DNA from 2 places in the Ectopseudomonas hydrolytica genome. Region 1 is predicted to be linked to the other one. Evidence: predicted binding sites of a transcription regulator. Region 1 holds the regulator's gene; the other holds the start of a gene.

Region 1 (6,773 bases):
TGGCCGGCAGCTGGGTCAGCACGCGCTGCAGCGCAACCGGGCCGCCAGTGGAGGTGCCAATGGCCACCAGCTTGTAGGACTTGCGCTTGGGCGCAGGCGAAACCGGTGCGGCACCAGAGGACGCCGGCGCGGGGCGCGGGGCGGCCGAGGGAGCCGCCGGGCGCGCCGAGGCGGCAAGACGACTAGTCGGCGCCGTCGGACTAGCCGCAGTCGGCGCCGGAGCCACCGCGGCCGAGCTGAAACGGCGGTTGCTGCGCGCGATGCTGTGCACCTTCTCGCACAGCATCTGCTTGACCTTCTCGGGATTGCGCGAGATGTCCTCGAAGTTCTTCGGCAGGAAATCCACCGCGCCGGCGTCCAGCGCGTCGAGGGTGACACGGGCACCTTCGTGAGTGAGCGAGGAGAACATCAGCACCGGGGTCGGACAGCGCTGCATGATGTTTCGCACGGCGGTGATGCCGTCCATCATCGGCATCTCGTAATCCATGGTGATCACGTCGGGCTTGAGCGCCAGCGCCTGATCGATGGCTTCCCGCCCGTTGGTGGCCGTACCCACGACCTGAATACTGGGGTCAGCAGACAGAATTTCCGAAACGCGCCGGCGGAAGAAACCGGAGTCGTCCACCACCAAGACCTTGACTGCCATACACACTCCTAGACGGCCCAGGCGATGCCTGGGCCGCAACCATCAGAAACGTCGAGCGTAGCGCTTGAGCATGCTCGGTACGTCGAGAATCAACGCGATGCGACCGTCGCCGGTAATCGTGGCGCCGGACATGCCGGGCGTGCCCTGGAGCATCTTGCCCAGCGGCTTGATTACCACTTCTTCCTGGCCGACCAATTGATCGACGACAAAACCGATGCGCTGGCTGCCCACGGTGAGGATCACCACATGGCCTTCGCGCTGGCCCTCATGGAAGGCCTGCGGCACCAGCCAGCGCTTGAGGTAGAACAGCGGCAGCGCCTTGTCGCGCACGATGACCACTTCCTGACCGTCGACCACGTTGGTGCGCGACAGGTCGAGGTGGAAGATCTCGTTGACGTTGACCAGCGGGAAGGCGAAGGCCTGGTTTTCCAGCATCACCATCAGCGTCGGCATGATCGCCAGGGTCAGCGGTACCTTGATGACGATCTTCGAGCCCTGGCCCTTCTGCGAGAACACGTTGACCGTGCCGTTGAGCTGGGAAATCTTGGTCTTCACCACGTCCATGCCGACGCCGCGGCCGGACACGTCGGAGATCTCGGTCTTGGTCGAGAAGCCCGGGGCGAAGATCAGGTTGTAGCATTCGAATTCGTTCAGGCGATCGGCGGCGTCCTTGTCCAGCAGGCCCTTCTCCACGGCCTTGGCACGCAGTACGTCGGCATCCATGCCCTTGCCGTCATCGGTGATCGACAGCAGGATGTGGTCGCCTTCCTGCTCGGCGGACAGCACCACGCGGCCGGCGCGGGCCTTGCCGGCCTTCTCGCGCTCTTCCGGGGTTTCCACGCCATGGTCGACGGCGTTGCGCACCAGGTGCACCAGCGGGTCGGCCAGGGCCTCGACCAGGTTCTTGTCCAGGTCGGTCTCCTCGCCCACCAGCTCGAGGTTGATTTCCTTCTTGAGGTTACGTGCCAGATCACGGACCAGGCGCGGGAAGCGGCCGAAGACCTTCTTGATCGGCTGCATGCGGGTCTTCATCACCGCGGTCTGCAGGTCGGCCGTCACCACGTCGAGGTTGGAAACGGCCTTGGACATGGCTTCATCGCCGCTGTTCAGGCCCAGGCGCACCAGGCGGTTACGCACCAGCACCAGCTCGCCGACCATGTTCATGATTTCATCCAGACGCGCGGTATCGACGCGCACCGTGGTTTCCGCTTCGCTCGCGGCGGGCGCCTTGTCGGCAGCCGGCGCAGGCGCCGCCGGGGTGCGCGCGGCAGCCGGCTCGGCCTTGGCCGCAGCAGGTTTTGCCGCAGCCGCTGGCTTGGCCGCGGCGGCCGGTTTGGCTGCGGGCGCGGCGGCAGGTGCGGAAACCGGCGGCGGCACGAACTTGCCCTTGCCGTGCAACTCATCGAGCAGCGACTCGAACTCGTCGTCGGTGATGTCATCGCCGGCCGCTGCCGCAGCACCGGCTACGGCAGCGGCGGGAGCGGCTGCCTCGGCTGCCGCGGAAAACTGGCCCTTGCCGTGCAACTGATCGAGCAGGGCTTCAAATTCGTCGTCGGTGATTTCGTCGCTGGCGGCGGAAGCGGCAGACGCCGTCGCCACGGCGGTATCGGCGGCGGTTTCAACCGTGCCGGAGAACTGGCCCTTGCCGTGCAGCTGATCGAGCAGGGATTCGAATTCGTCGTCGGTGATTTCGTCGCTGGCGGCGCTGCTTTCGGCGCCATGGGCAGCAGCGGGCGCATCGCCCAGCGCATCGAGCAGTTGCTCGAACTCGCTGTCGGTGATGTCGCCGGAGGCGGCAGGCGCGGAAACCGGAGCGGGTTCCGGCTCCGCTTCCGGCTCCTGTGCGGGGGCAGCCGCCTCGGCACCAGCGGGCTCGGCCAGACGCGACAGTGCCGCCAGCAGTTCCGGCGTGGCCGGAGTCGGTTCGCGCCGCTCGCGCACCTCGCCGAACATGCCGTTGACGGCATCCAGAGCTTCGAGCACCACGTCCATCAATTCCGAGTCGACGCGACGCTCACCCTTGCGCAGGATGTCGAAGACGTTCTCGGCGATATGGCAGCACTCCACCAGCTCGTTGAGCTGGAGGAAACCCGCCCCGCCCTTGACGGTATGGAAACCGCGGAAGATGGCGTTGAGCAGGTTCATGTCGTCCGGTCGGCTTTCCAGCTCCACGAGCTGTTCGGACAACTGTTCGAGAATCTCGCCGGCCTCTACCAGGAAATCCTGGAGGATCTCTTCATCGGCGCCGAAGCTCATAGGGGGTGCTCCTTAGAATCCAAGACTGGACAGCAGGTCGTCGACATCGTCCTGACTGGAGGCGACGTCATCACGCTTATCGGCATGAATCTGCGGACCTTCACCCCGGGATGGCTCTTTTAATTTTTCCTGTTCGGCGCGCAGCACTTCATGGTCGTGCTGAATACCGGCAAAACGGTCGACCTGACTGGCCATGAGCACCAGCTTGAGCAGGTTGCTTTCCACCTCGGTCACCAACTGGGTGACGCGCTTGATCACCTGGCCGGTCAGGTCCTGGTAGTCCTGCGCCAGCAAGATGTCGTTGAGATGAGCGGACAGCTTGTTGCTGTCACGCTCGCTGCGAGCGAGAAACAACTCGATACGCTTGGCCAGCTCGCGAAAGCCCTCGGCGCCCATCTCGCGGCGCATGAAACGGCCCCACTCCGCGCTCAGGCTCTGCGCCTCGTCACTGAGGTCGTTGACCAGCGGCGCGCTCTGCTCCACCAGATCCATGGTGCGGTTGGCGGCCTTCTCGGTCATGGTCACGACATAGTTCAGGCGCTCGGTGGCATCGGCGATCTGCGACAGCTCCTGGGCATGCGGCATGCGCGGGTCGAGCTGGAAATTGACGATGGCGTTGTGCAGCTCCCGGGTCAGCTTGCCGACCTCGTGGTACAGGCCGCGATCGCGGACCTTGTTGAGCTCGTTGATCAGTTGCACCGCAGCGCCGAAGTTGCCTTGTTCCAGGCTATCGACCAGCTCGCGGGCGTTGCTTTTCAGGGTCGACTCGAGGTCACCCAGCGTGGAGTCATCGTGTTCCATAGCACCCTCGCGGCTGACATCAGCCGTTTACCCGCTCGAAGATCTTCTCGATCTTTTCCTTCAGCACCTGGGCGGTGAAGGGCTTGACCACATAGCCGTTCACGCCGGCCTGTGCCGCTTCGATGATCTGGTCACGTTTGGCTTCGGCGGTAACCATCAACACCGGCAGGTGCTTGAGGCGCTCGTCGGCGCGCACCGCGCGCAGCAGGTCGATGCCGGTCATGCCGGGCATGTTCCAGTCGGTCACCAGAAAGTCGAAGCTGCCGCTCTGCAGCATGGGCAGTGCCGAAGTGCCATCGTCGGCCTCGGCGGTGTTGGTGAAGCCCAAGTCCCGCAAGAGGTTCTTGATGATCCGTCGCATCGTCGAGAAATCGTCAACGATGAGGATTTTCATGTTCTTGTCCAAGTCGACCTCCGTACAGTCCCAAACGCATTGCACACGCAATGACGCCCTTTAATCGTGAAACCGACTCAGCTGGCGCGCCACTCGCCGAGCCGCGAGCGCAACCGCGCTGCGCACTGGCTATGCAACTGGCTGACGCGCGACTCGCTGACCCCCAGCACTTCGCCGATTTCCTTCAAGTTCAGTTCTTCATCGTAATACAGCGCCAGCACGAGACGTTCGCGCTCCGGCAAACCGGCGATGGCATCGGCCAAGGCCGCCTGGAAGCGTTCGTCTTCGAGGTCCCGCGAAGGTTCGAGGTGGGTGTGCCCGGCGTCTTCGTGCAAACCGCCATGCTCGCCGTCCTGCAACAGGTCGTCGAAGCTGAACAAACGGCTGCCCAAAGTGTCGCCAAGGATGCCGTAGTAATCCTCGAGACTCAATTGGAGTTCGGCCGCAACCTCGTGATCTTTAGCGTCTCGCCCGGTTCTTGCTTCAACGACACGAATGGCATCGCTGACCATGCGGCTGTTGCGGTGCACCGAACGCGGGGCCCAGTCGCCCTTGCGTACCTCGTCGAGCATGGCACCGCGGATGCGGATACCGGCGAAGGTTTCGAAACTCGCCCCCTTGCCGGAGTCGTATTTGCGCGACGCTTCCAGCAGGCCGATCATGCCGGCCTGAATGAGATCGTCGACTTGCACGCTGGCCGGTAAACGGGCCAGCAGGTGATAAGCAATGCGCTTGACCAGAGGGGCATAGCGTTCGATCAGCTGGTGCTGGGAGTCCTGCGCCTGCGCCTTGTTGTACATACGAAGTCCAGAGGCTGCTGTCATACGGCCGAGTCTGCGGTCGGTTGCTGCACCAGACGCTCGACGAAAAATTCCAGATGGCCACGGGGGTTGGCCGGCAAGGGCCAGGTATCGACCTTCTGAGCTATCGCCTTGAACGCCAGAGCGCACTTGGAACGAGGGAAGGCTTCATAGACGGCGCGCTGCTTCTGCACGGCCTTGCGCACGCACTCATCGTAGGGTACGGCGCCGACATACTGCAGGGCGACATCGAGGAAACGATCCGTCACCTTGGTCAGCTTAGCAAAGAGATTGCGCCCTTCCTGCGGGCTATGGGCCATATTGGCCAGAACGCGGAAGCGACTGATGCCGTGATCGCGGTTGAGCAGCTTGATCAGCGCGTAGGCGTCGGTGATGGAAGTCGGCTCGTCACACACCACCACGAGGATCTCCTGGGCGGCGCGAACGAAGCTGACCACCGCATCGCCGATGCCGGCAGCGGTGTCGATCACCAGCACGTCGAGGTTCTCGCTGATGTCGCTGAAGGCTTGAATCAGGCCGGCATGCTGCATCGGCGAGAGATTGACCATCGCCTGCGTGCCGGAGGCCGCCGGGACGATGCGGATACCGCCCGGTCCCTGCAGCAGCACGTCGCGCAGATCGCATTCACCGGCAATCACGTCGGCCAGGGTGCGCTTGGGCGTCAGCCCCAGCAAAACGTCGACATTCGCCAACCCCAGGTCGGCATCCATCAACATCACCCGACGGCCGAGATCGGCCAGGGCCATGGACAGATTCACCGACACATTGGTCTTGCCGACGCCACCCTTGCCGCCGGTCACCGCAATCACCTGTACGGGATGCATACCCATGTTCTTTCTACACCTTGTCTAACTTCGACCTGGCCTCGTGGCCGTTTACTCCCGCGTCATGACGCGGGAGGGTGCTACATTCTCGCCGTTTCAGCCGGCACGCTGCGCGGGGCTGTGGTACAGCCCGGCGAACATCTGCGCCATGGCATCCTCGCTCGGCGGCTCGGCGGTCTGCAGGCCTACGGCGCGGCTGACCAGCTGGTGACTACGCGGCACCTGCAGATCATCCGGGATCCGCGGTCCGTCCGTGACATAGGCTACCGGCAGATGCTGGCCTATAGCCAGACCCAAAACCTCACCCAGGCTCGCGGCCTCGTCCAGCTTCGTCAGTATGCAGCCAGAAAGGCCACAACGCTTGTAACTATGGTAGGCCGCCTTGAGCACTTGGCTCTGACTTGTTGCAGCCAGGACCAAATAATTCTTCGCCTTGATCCGCGCCGAGGCCAGGCTTTCCAGCTGCAGGCGCAGCGCCGGATCGTTACCCGGCAGACCGGCGGTATCGACCAGCACCACGCGCTTCTTGGCCAGCGGCGTCAGCGCCTGCAGCAGGGACTGACCGGGATCGATCTGGGTCACCGATACACCCAGAATACGCCCCAATGTCTTGAGCTGCTCCTGGGCACCGATACGGAAGCTGTCCATGCTCACCAGAGCGACCTGCTGCGCGCCGTACTTAAGCACGTAGCGCGCCGCCAGCTTGGCCAGGGTGGTGGTCTTGCCCATGCCGGCCGGACCGACCAGGGCGATCACCCCGCCCTCCTCCAGCGGCTCGACCTTGGGCGTCTTGATCGCATGCGCCAGGTGCGCCAGCAGCATGCGCCAGGCCTGACGCGGCTCGGCCACACCCGCGACCTTGCTCAGCAGTGCCTGCGACAGTTCGGCAGACAGGCCCATGCGCTGCAGGCGACGCCACAGATTGGCCTGCTGCGGACGACGCGTCTGCAACTGGCCCCAGGCGATCGACCCCAGCTGAACCTCAATCAGCTCGCGCAGGCCGTGCAGCTCGAAGCGCATGGCTTCCAGCG
Region 2 (6,773 bases), 2.3 Mb from region 1:
GTCTGGCTGGCGCCGGCAGCCGTGCGCTCACCGGCATGGTTGATCTCGACGATGTTCTGATCGATATCGTGCGCCACCGCCGTCTGCTGCTCGGCCGCCGCAGCGATCTGCTGATTCTGGTCGACGATCATGCCGACCGCGCCGAGGATGTTCTCCAGCGCCTGCTGCACCTTGCCGGATTCACTGACCGTGCCGTCGGCCATCTGGTGGCTGGCGTTCATCGCCTTCACCGCGGCACCGACGCCACCCTGCAGCTTGGCGATCATCGCCTCGATTTCCTCGGTGGACTGCTGGGTGCGCTTGGCCAGGTTGCGCACCTCATCGGCCACCACGGCGAAGCCGCGGCCCTGCTCGCCGGCCCGTGCCGCCTCGATGGCCGCGTTGAGCGCCAGCAGGTTGGTCTGCTCGGCGATGCCCTTGATCACGTCCAGCACCTGACTGATGGCGGCACTGTCGCTGGCCAGCTGGTTGATCACCGCCACCGACTGGTCGATCTCACTGGCCAGGCGCTGAATCGCACCGACCTGCGCCTCGACCAGCGCGCGACCGCTGACGGTCTCCTGATTGACGCTCTGCGCACTGCCCACCGCCGCGGCAGCACTGCGCGCCACCTCCTGGGCAGTGGCGGACATCTGGTTCATCGCCGTGGCCACCTGTTCAATCTGCGCGCGCTGGCCAGCCACCGCCTGGTTGCTCTCACCGGACACCAGTTCGACGCGATCGGCCTGGCCGCCGACCTCGCCCACGGTATGCCCGACGCGCTCGATCAGATCGTGAATGCGCGCCACGGTCTGGTTGAACACCTGGCCCAGCTCGCCCAGCTCGTCGCGGCTCTGCGCGCGGAAGCTGACCGTCATGTCGCCTGCTGCCACCTTGTCCATCACCTGGCCAAGGGTCTTCAGGGTGGTGCGCGTGGACACGTAGAAACCGCTGTAGAGGTAGACGATCAGCAGGAACACCACCACCAGGGCGACCACCAGCAGCACCATCTGTGCGCGGTTATCGACCAGGCGCTCGCTCAGCTGGCTATCGAGGAAGGCCAGCAGGCCGTCGTTGAAGGCGTAGGTCTTGGCCATCTGCTGGCTGACCTGGTCGTAGAACTGGGTCCAGGGCGTGTCCAGGCTATCGGCGATGATCACCTGATCCTCGAACAGCACGGCACTGTCCTTGAGAGTCTGCCGGCTGGCCTCGGCCAGACCGCCGAGGCCGTTCTGCGCGGCGACGTTGCCGGCCAGCGCATCCTGCAGGTTCAGGCCGTACTCGGCATGCAGCTTTTCCAGTTGCAGCAGCAGATCGTCGAACTTGGTACTGGCCGCGGAGTTGAGAAAACCCTGGCCCAGGGAATAGGCACCGACCGCGCGGCCCTGACTGAGCACGTCGGTGACTTGCGGCGTGACATTGGTGATCAACTCGGTGATCTGCCGCACCTGGCGTTGCGGGTCCTGGCTGAGGCCGGCCTGGCTGGCCACCAGCTTGATGAACACCTGGGAGGAGCCGAGCAGCTTCTCGACTATCACCGTCTTGCTTTGCAGGGATGTCTCGGCCACCGCGCTTTTCAGCTCGGCCAGCAGCTCATCGCGCTTGGCGACGAACTCGGCCGCTTGCTCGGCGTCGCGCGCCACGGGTTGCAAGGCTTGCAGACTGTCGGCCAGCGACTGCTGCAGCTGACCGATGCGACCCTCGAGATCGCCAGCCTGGCCGGACTGGCCGATCATCGCGTTGATCTGCACCAGGTCGTTGAGGCTCTGCAGATCCCGACGCAGCCGCAGGCTGCCGCCGAGCAGCTCGAGGCTCTCCAGGGCCGTCTGCGTACCGACGAACTGGCGATAGGAGTCGCGCACCAGATAGAAATTGGTGACCAGCATGGGCAGGAAGAACAGAACGCTGATCAGGCTGAACTTCATGCCGAAGCTGAGGCGGTTCATCAGCGCGATGGCCGGATACAACACGGTCTTCACTAGACGTCTCCAGTTGCCATTATTGTTATTAGATCACTCGAACGGCCGCGCAGCCTCTCATGGGCTGTCGACGGTGTCCTGTGCAGCCCGACCTGTGAATGCGAGTGAACGCAACGACCACCGGCAGATAAATGTGACGCAACGCACCAAACAGGATCGGCTACGGCACCTTATATACCCGTTATCGACACCGCTCTGTGTAACTTAAGGTTAAGAGCATGCCGCGCTCCTTGTCCCCTTACCCTGGTTCGCAAGCGGATTTGCAAGGCAGTCGGGCGGCGCAACCCGTGCGTTAGTGGACCAGCGCTTCTGCCGGAGCGCTGTATCTGGAAGGCCGTCTTAGACCAGTAGCACCCACAGCGCGTAGCCGGCGTACCAGACCACCGCCGCGCGAATCAGCAGCTGCCACAACTGATCCAGGGTATCGACGCCCGCCTCGCCCATCACCGGCTCGGGCATCTCCCCGGCGGCGCGCCCTGCCCTGATCACCACCTGCGCGGCCGAGATGTCCCAGCTCAGCAGTTCATGCAGCAAGGCGCGGCTGACCGCCACGAAGTTGCCGACCAGGGCAAAGCTGGCGGCCAGTACCCGCGCCGGCAGCCAGTCGAAGGCATGGCGCAGCTGCACGGCACGCTCGCGTAGCGCCGGCTGCTCGGCATGCTCGGCGCTCATGGCCAGCAGACGGTAGGCCAAGGCCGCCATCGGCCCCAGCAGCAGATACCAGAAGATCACCGCGAAGAAACTCTGATAGGCCTGCCACAGCAGATGCCCCTGAACCTGCTGCAGCAGCAGCGTGCCGTCCTCGGGTTGCAGGGCGAGGTCGCGTTCAGCCACATGATAGGCGGCCTGCCCGTCGCCACGCCGCCAGGCATCGCGAAACGGCCCCAGTGCAGCCAGCAGGTCGCCGCGGCCCAGGCTGTAGATCAGCACCAGCAGATGCACCGGCAAGGCCAGCCAGCCATATGCCAGCGGCTCGAGAATCAGCAGCACCAGCCCCAAAGCCAGCACGGGCAACAGCACCAGCACCGCCAGACACAACCAGGGCGCCTGTTGCAGGCTGCCCTGCTGCAGGCGCTGCAACTGCGCGAGCCAGGGACCATCCTGCTGGATGCGCAGGCGCCAGGCGGAAAATTTCTCGACCCACAGCACCAGCACAATCACCAGAAAACTCATCGCTACCGCTCCTTCAATGCGTTGTGCAGGCGCGTCCAGTCGAACGCCGGGCCAGGGTCCGTCTTGCGCCCCGGCGCTATGTCGCTATGGCCACGAATGCGTTGCGTCGACAGCGCCGGGTAAGCGTCCAGCAACTGCCGCGTCAGCGCGGTCAGCCTGGCGTATTGCGCGTCGGTATAAGGCTGATCATCGGTGCCCTCCAACTCCACGCCGAGGGAGAAATCGTTGCAGTTGTCGCGCCCCTCGAACCAGGACACGCCGGCATGCCAGGCGCGGTCCAGACAGGAAACGAATTGGGTCAGCGCGCCGTCGCGCTCGATGAAGAAGTGCGCGGAAACCTGCAGCGTGGCGATCTCGGCGAAGAAGGGATGTTCGTCCAGCGGCAGACGGTTCTGAAAGAATGCCTGCACCCTGCCGGTACCGAACTGCCCGGGCGGAAGACTGATGTTGTGCACCACCAACAGGGATATCTCGCCGTCAGGACGAGCATTGAAATTCGGCGACGGGCAATGGCGAATGCCCTGGAACCAGCCGGTGGAAGGGTCAAGCTGCATGCGGCGCTCCTGATCGAGTCACCACTCTAGAGCAGCCAATCGCAGCGGCCAAGAGCGAGACAGCAACAGGATGTGCGCAGGCGGGGAGGCAATGCTATTCACTCAGAGACCAGGGGATTGGCTCTCCTCTCCCATTTATTGGGGGCACGCCGAGTGGAGAGCGGCCGAGAGAACGGCGAAACGACCTGCCTCCCCTCTCCTCGCAGGAGTGAGAGGCTGACCGTGTCAGAACATTTCTTAGGGGAACGGCATTACACCGAGAGGGAAGCAGTTCAAGGCAAGACGTATACAGGTCGAGACCTGACGGGCCAGACAACGGCCCGCAGGCAACGCGTACGCCAAGCATCTCGCAGGAAGCACTCCTGCGAGAACCCGTCAGCTGTGCTTGAGCTTGCGCAGATTGCCGATGACCGATTCCAGAGCGCGGTCGAACAGCAGAGCATCGTCGAGCAGGCGTACGGCGTTACGGCGGAACTCCACGGCCAGCGCATTGCGCGTCTTTTCCAGCACCTTCATGCCGGTGCGGTTGACGAACACATACTTGCCGGTGGGCTTGATGATGGCCGCCAGCTTGCAGCGCAGCTTGTGCTCCTCATCTTCCTGGATTTCCACCCAGCTACCCACACGCAGACTATCCACCTGCAGCAACGCCTCGTCGTCGTCCGGCAGCACCACGTCAGGCTCCTGCGGACGGGTCTGGCCCGGTGCGAGCAGAACGATCTCCTCGACCACCTCGACCATAGCCGGGGTATCCTCGACCTCTTCGGCCGTCGGCAGCTCCAGCAGCGGCAGTTCGATGCCGGCTTCGCTCGGATCGGTATGCACCGCATCTTCGGCAGCGGCCGTCTCGGTTTCCGGGGTGGCGCGCTTGAAGCGCTGGAAGGCCTGCACGTGCAACGCCTCCAGCTGGCTGAAGAATTCGCTGGTGGAGAACGGATCGAAGGCCGCGCTGGCCATGCCCTCGCGCAGGGACTTGAGCAGGCCGGGCACCAGCTCCAGCAAACGCAGACGGGCTTCCGGATCTTCGTGCGGCGAAACGCTCCAGACCAGATCGTCCATGGTCTGCAAAGCAGCCTGCCACTCGTCCGAATCCACGCCATGCTTGAGGCAGGTCAGCATCAGCACCTTGCTCCAGGCCTCCTGCAGCAGACGCACCACCACTTCCGGCAGAGTCTTGCCCAGCAGACGCTCGTTAAGCGCCTGCTCGACCTGGCGGCGAGCCAGCTCGGCCTTGGCGCTGCCCTCTTCGGCGTCGCGGGTGCGCTGTTCCAGCAGTTCGCTACGACGACGCTCATCGCCAGTGAAGGCCATGAACTCGGCAAGCAGCTCGGAGAAGATCGCCGGGTCATCGACGAAGTCGTTGAGCAGACGCTGCACCACCTGCTCGATCTTCTGATACAGGCTGTCGCGCTGGGCGTCGTCCTGATCGACCCAGCCCAATGCCGCAGAAGCGATTTCGTTGAGCAGGCGACGAGCCGGATGGCTGCCACGGCTGAAGAAGGTCTTGTCCAGCACCGCCACCTTGAGCATCGGAATTTGCAGGCGGCCGATCAGCGCCTTGAGCGAATCGGGCAGCGTGCGGTCGTCGAGAATGAATTCGAACAGCATCGACACCAGGTTGATCACGTCCTCGTCGACCTCACCCACCACGCGCGCCTTGCCAGTCTTGGCACTGGCACGGGCGAGCAGCTGCTCGAGCTGGTCGCGCAGGTCGAAATCCTCGAGGCTGACCTGCATCGGGGTACGCTGCTGCATATGCGACAACAGGCGCATCAGGTCGTTGCTGGTGATCGGCAGTGCATCGGCGACCTGGGCGCGGCGCGGCATGGCACTGCCGCGCACCTGGGAAAGCAGATCCTGCAGGGCACCGAAGACTTCCTGCACGCTCTCGTCAGCCCCTTCCAGCAGGGGCATGCGCTCGTCACCGGCAGAGTGGGCATGACTGGTGGCAGCCGGACGTTGCTGGCGGCGCGGCGGCGCAGACTTGAGTTCGGGCAGAACACCGGCGCTGACCAGCGCCTGGTTGGCCTCGGCGTAAAGCTGGTCGCAGCCGCCCAGCACGTACTTTTCGAACAGTTTGAGAATGATCAGTTTGACCTTGATCTCCACGCCCAGGCCGCTGCAGGCGTCGAGGAAATATTCGCTGAGCAGGGTCGGACCGAGCGGGTTGCTCTTGTCGTCGAGCTTCTTGCTGATCACCGCATTGAGACGGGTGGTGAGATGGCCCAGCGCCATGGCGTCGCGGCTCATCACCTTGGCCACCATGGCGTCCAGCGCCACGGTTTCCTCGAGTTCGTCGTTCTGCACCAGGCTCAGGCTGTCGAACGACACCGCATCCAGCGCAGGCTGCGGCTTGCCGATTTCGTACTGATTGAGGGTGGAGAAGGCTTCGAACACCTTCTGCAGGAAACCGCGCTCAATGTTCTTGCGCTTCAGACGCAGGTCGCGCATCGCCTCGAAGAAGGCATTCTGCTCGGCATTGGTGGTCGCCCGATCCGCCATTTCGAAAAGCGTATCGTCGGCATTGTCGAACAGGCTCTGCAGGCTCTGCTTGAGCTGTTGCGCGGCTTTGTCACGCACCTGAATCAGCGCCACGGGCAGTCTTCCTACCGGCGAAGTTGGCGATTGCTCTGTGGCCGCCTTGTTCAGGTGAACCACGTTCGCGTCGGTCTTCATTCTAGTCTCCCGCAGACTGCTCGAACCCGAGCCTCCTGGTCTGCACAGCGTCAACCGAGCGTCGTCCGTAACGTCAAAGGCCTGGCGTCAATAATGAAAAAAGTAAAGGCATTATAGGGAGGCTGCGCGCCATACCAAGCCAATTTTTCACGCATACATGATGCAGATCACAGATAGCACCCAGCCACCTCCAGACGGTCGTTCGCGCAGGACCGGCGTGGCGCATCTACAGCGTATAGCGCTCGGGCAATAGGCGCTGCACCGGCGGTCGGCCCGAACCATGCCCGCTCACAGCGTAGGAGCCGTGCGCCGCGGCAAAAGTGCCGGGTTTCTCGCGAATGAATCCGATAAGGCGCAGCCCCTGCCGGCCATTGCCCTGCATCCGCCTGCCTCTATAATCGCGGCTCGCCTA

Evidence for each region. The regulator FliA, encoded in region 1, starts transcription of late flagellar genes. The targets are predictions, from matches to a motif close to CTAAAGTTTNNNNNNNNNNNGCCGNTAA.
Region 2: the regulator FliA is predicted to act here: its motif matches at 2,140-2,167, upstream of L1F06_RS04060 (methyl-accepting chemotaxis protein).

Annotation. Positions count from the first base shown of each region.
Region 1 covers NZ_CP099397.1:3,198,177-3,204,949, forward strand. The annotation lists gene L1F06_RS14870 (protein-glutamate methylesterase/protein-glutamine glutaminase) at 1-646, opposite strand, end outside; gene L1F06_RS14875 (chemotaxis protein CheA) at 689-2,902, opposite strand; gene L1F06_RS14880 (protein phosphatase CheZ) at 2,915-3,703, opposite strand; gene L1F06_RS14885 (chemotaxis response regulator CheY) at 3,723-4,097, opposite strand; gene fliA (RNA polymerase sigma factor FliA) at 4,175-4,921, opposite strand; gene fleN (flagellar synthesis regulator FleN) at 4,918-5,748, opposite strand; gene flhF (flagellar biosynthesis GTPase FlhF) at 5,839-6,773, opposite strand, start outside.
Region 2 covers NZ_CP099397.1:885,086-891,858, reverse strand. The annotation lists gene L1F06_RS04060 (methyl-accepting chemotaxis protein) at 1-1,958, opposite strand, end outside; gene ampE (regulatory signaling modulator protein AmpE) at 2,298-3,131, opposite strand; gene ampD (1,6-anhydro-N-acetylmuramyl-L-alanine amidase AmpD) at 3,134-3,685, opposite strand; gene L1F06_RS04045 (DUF1631 domain-containing protein) at 4,061-6,361, opposite strand.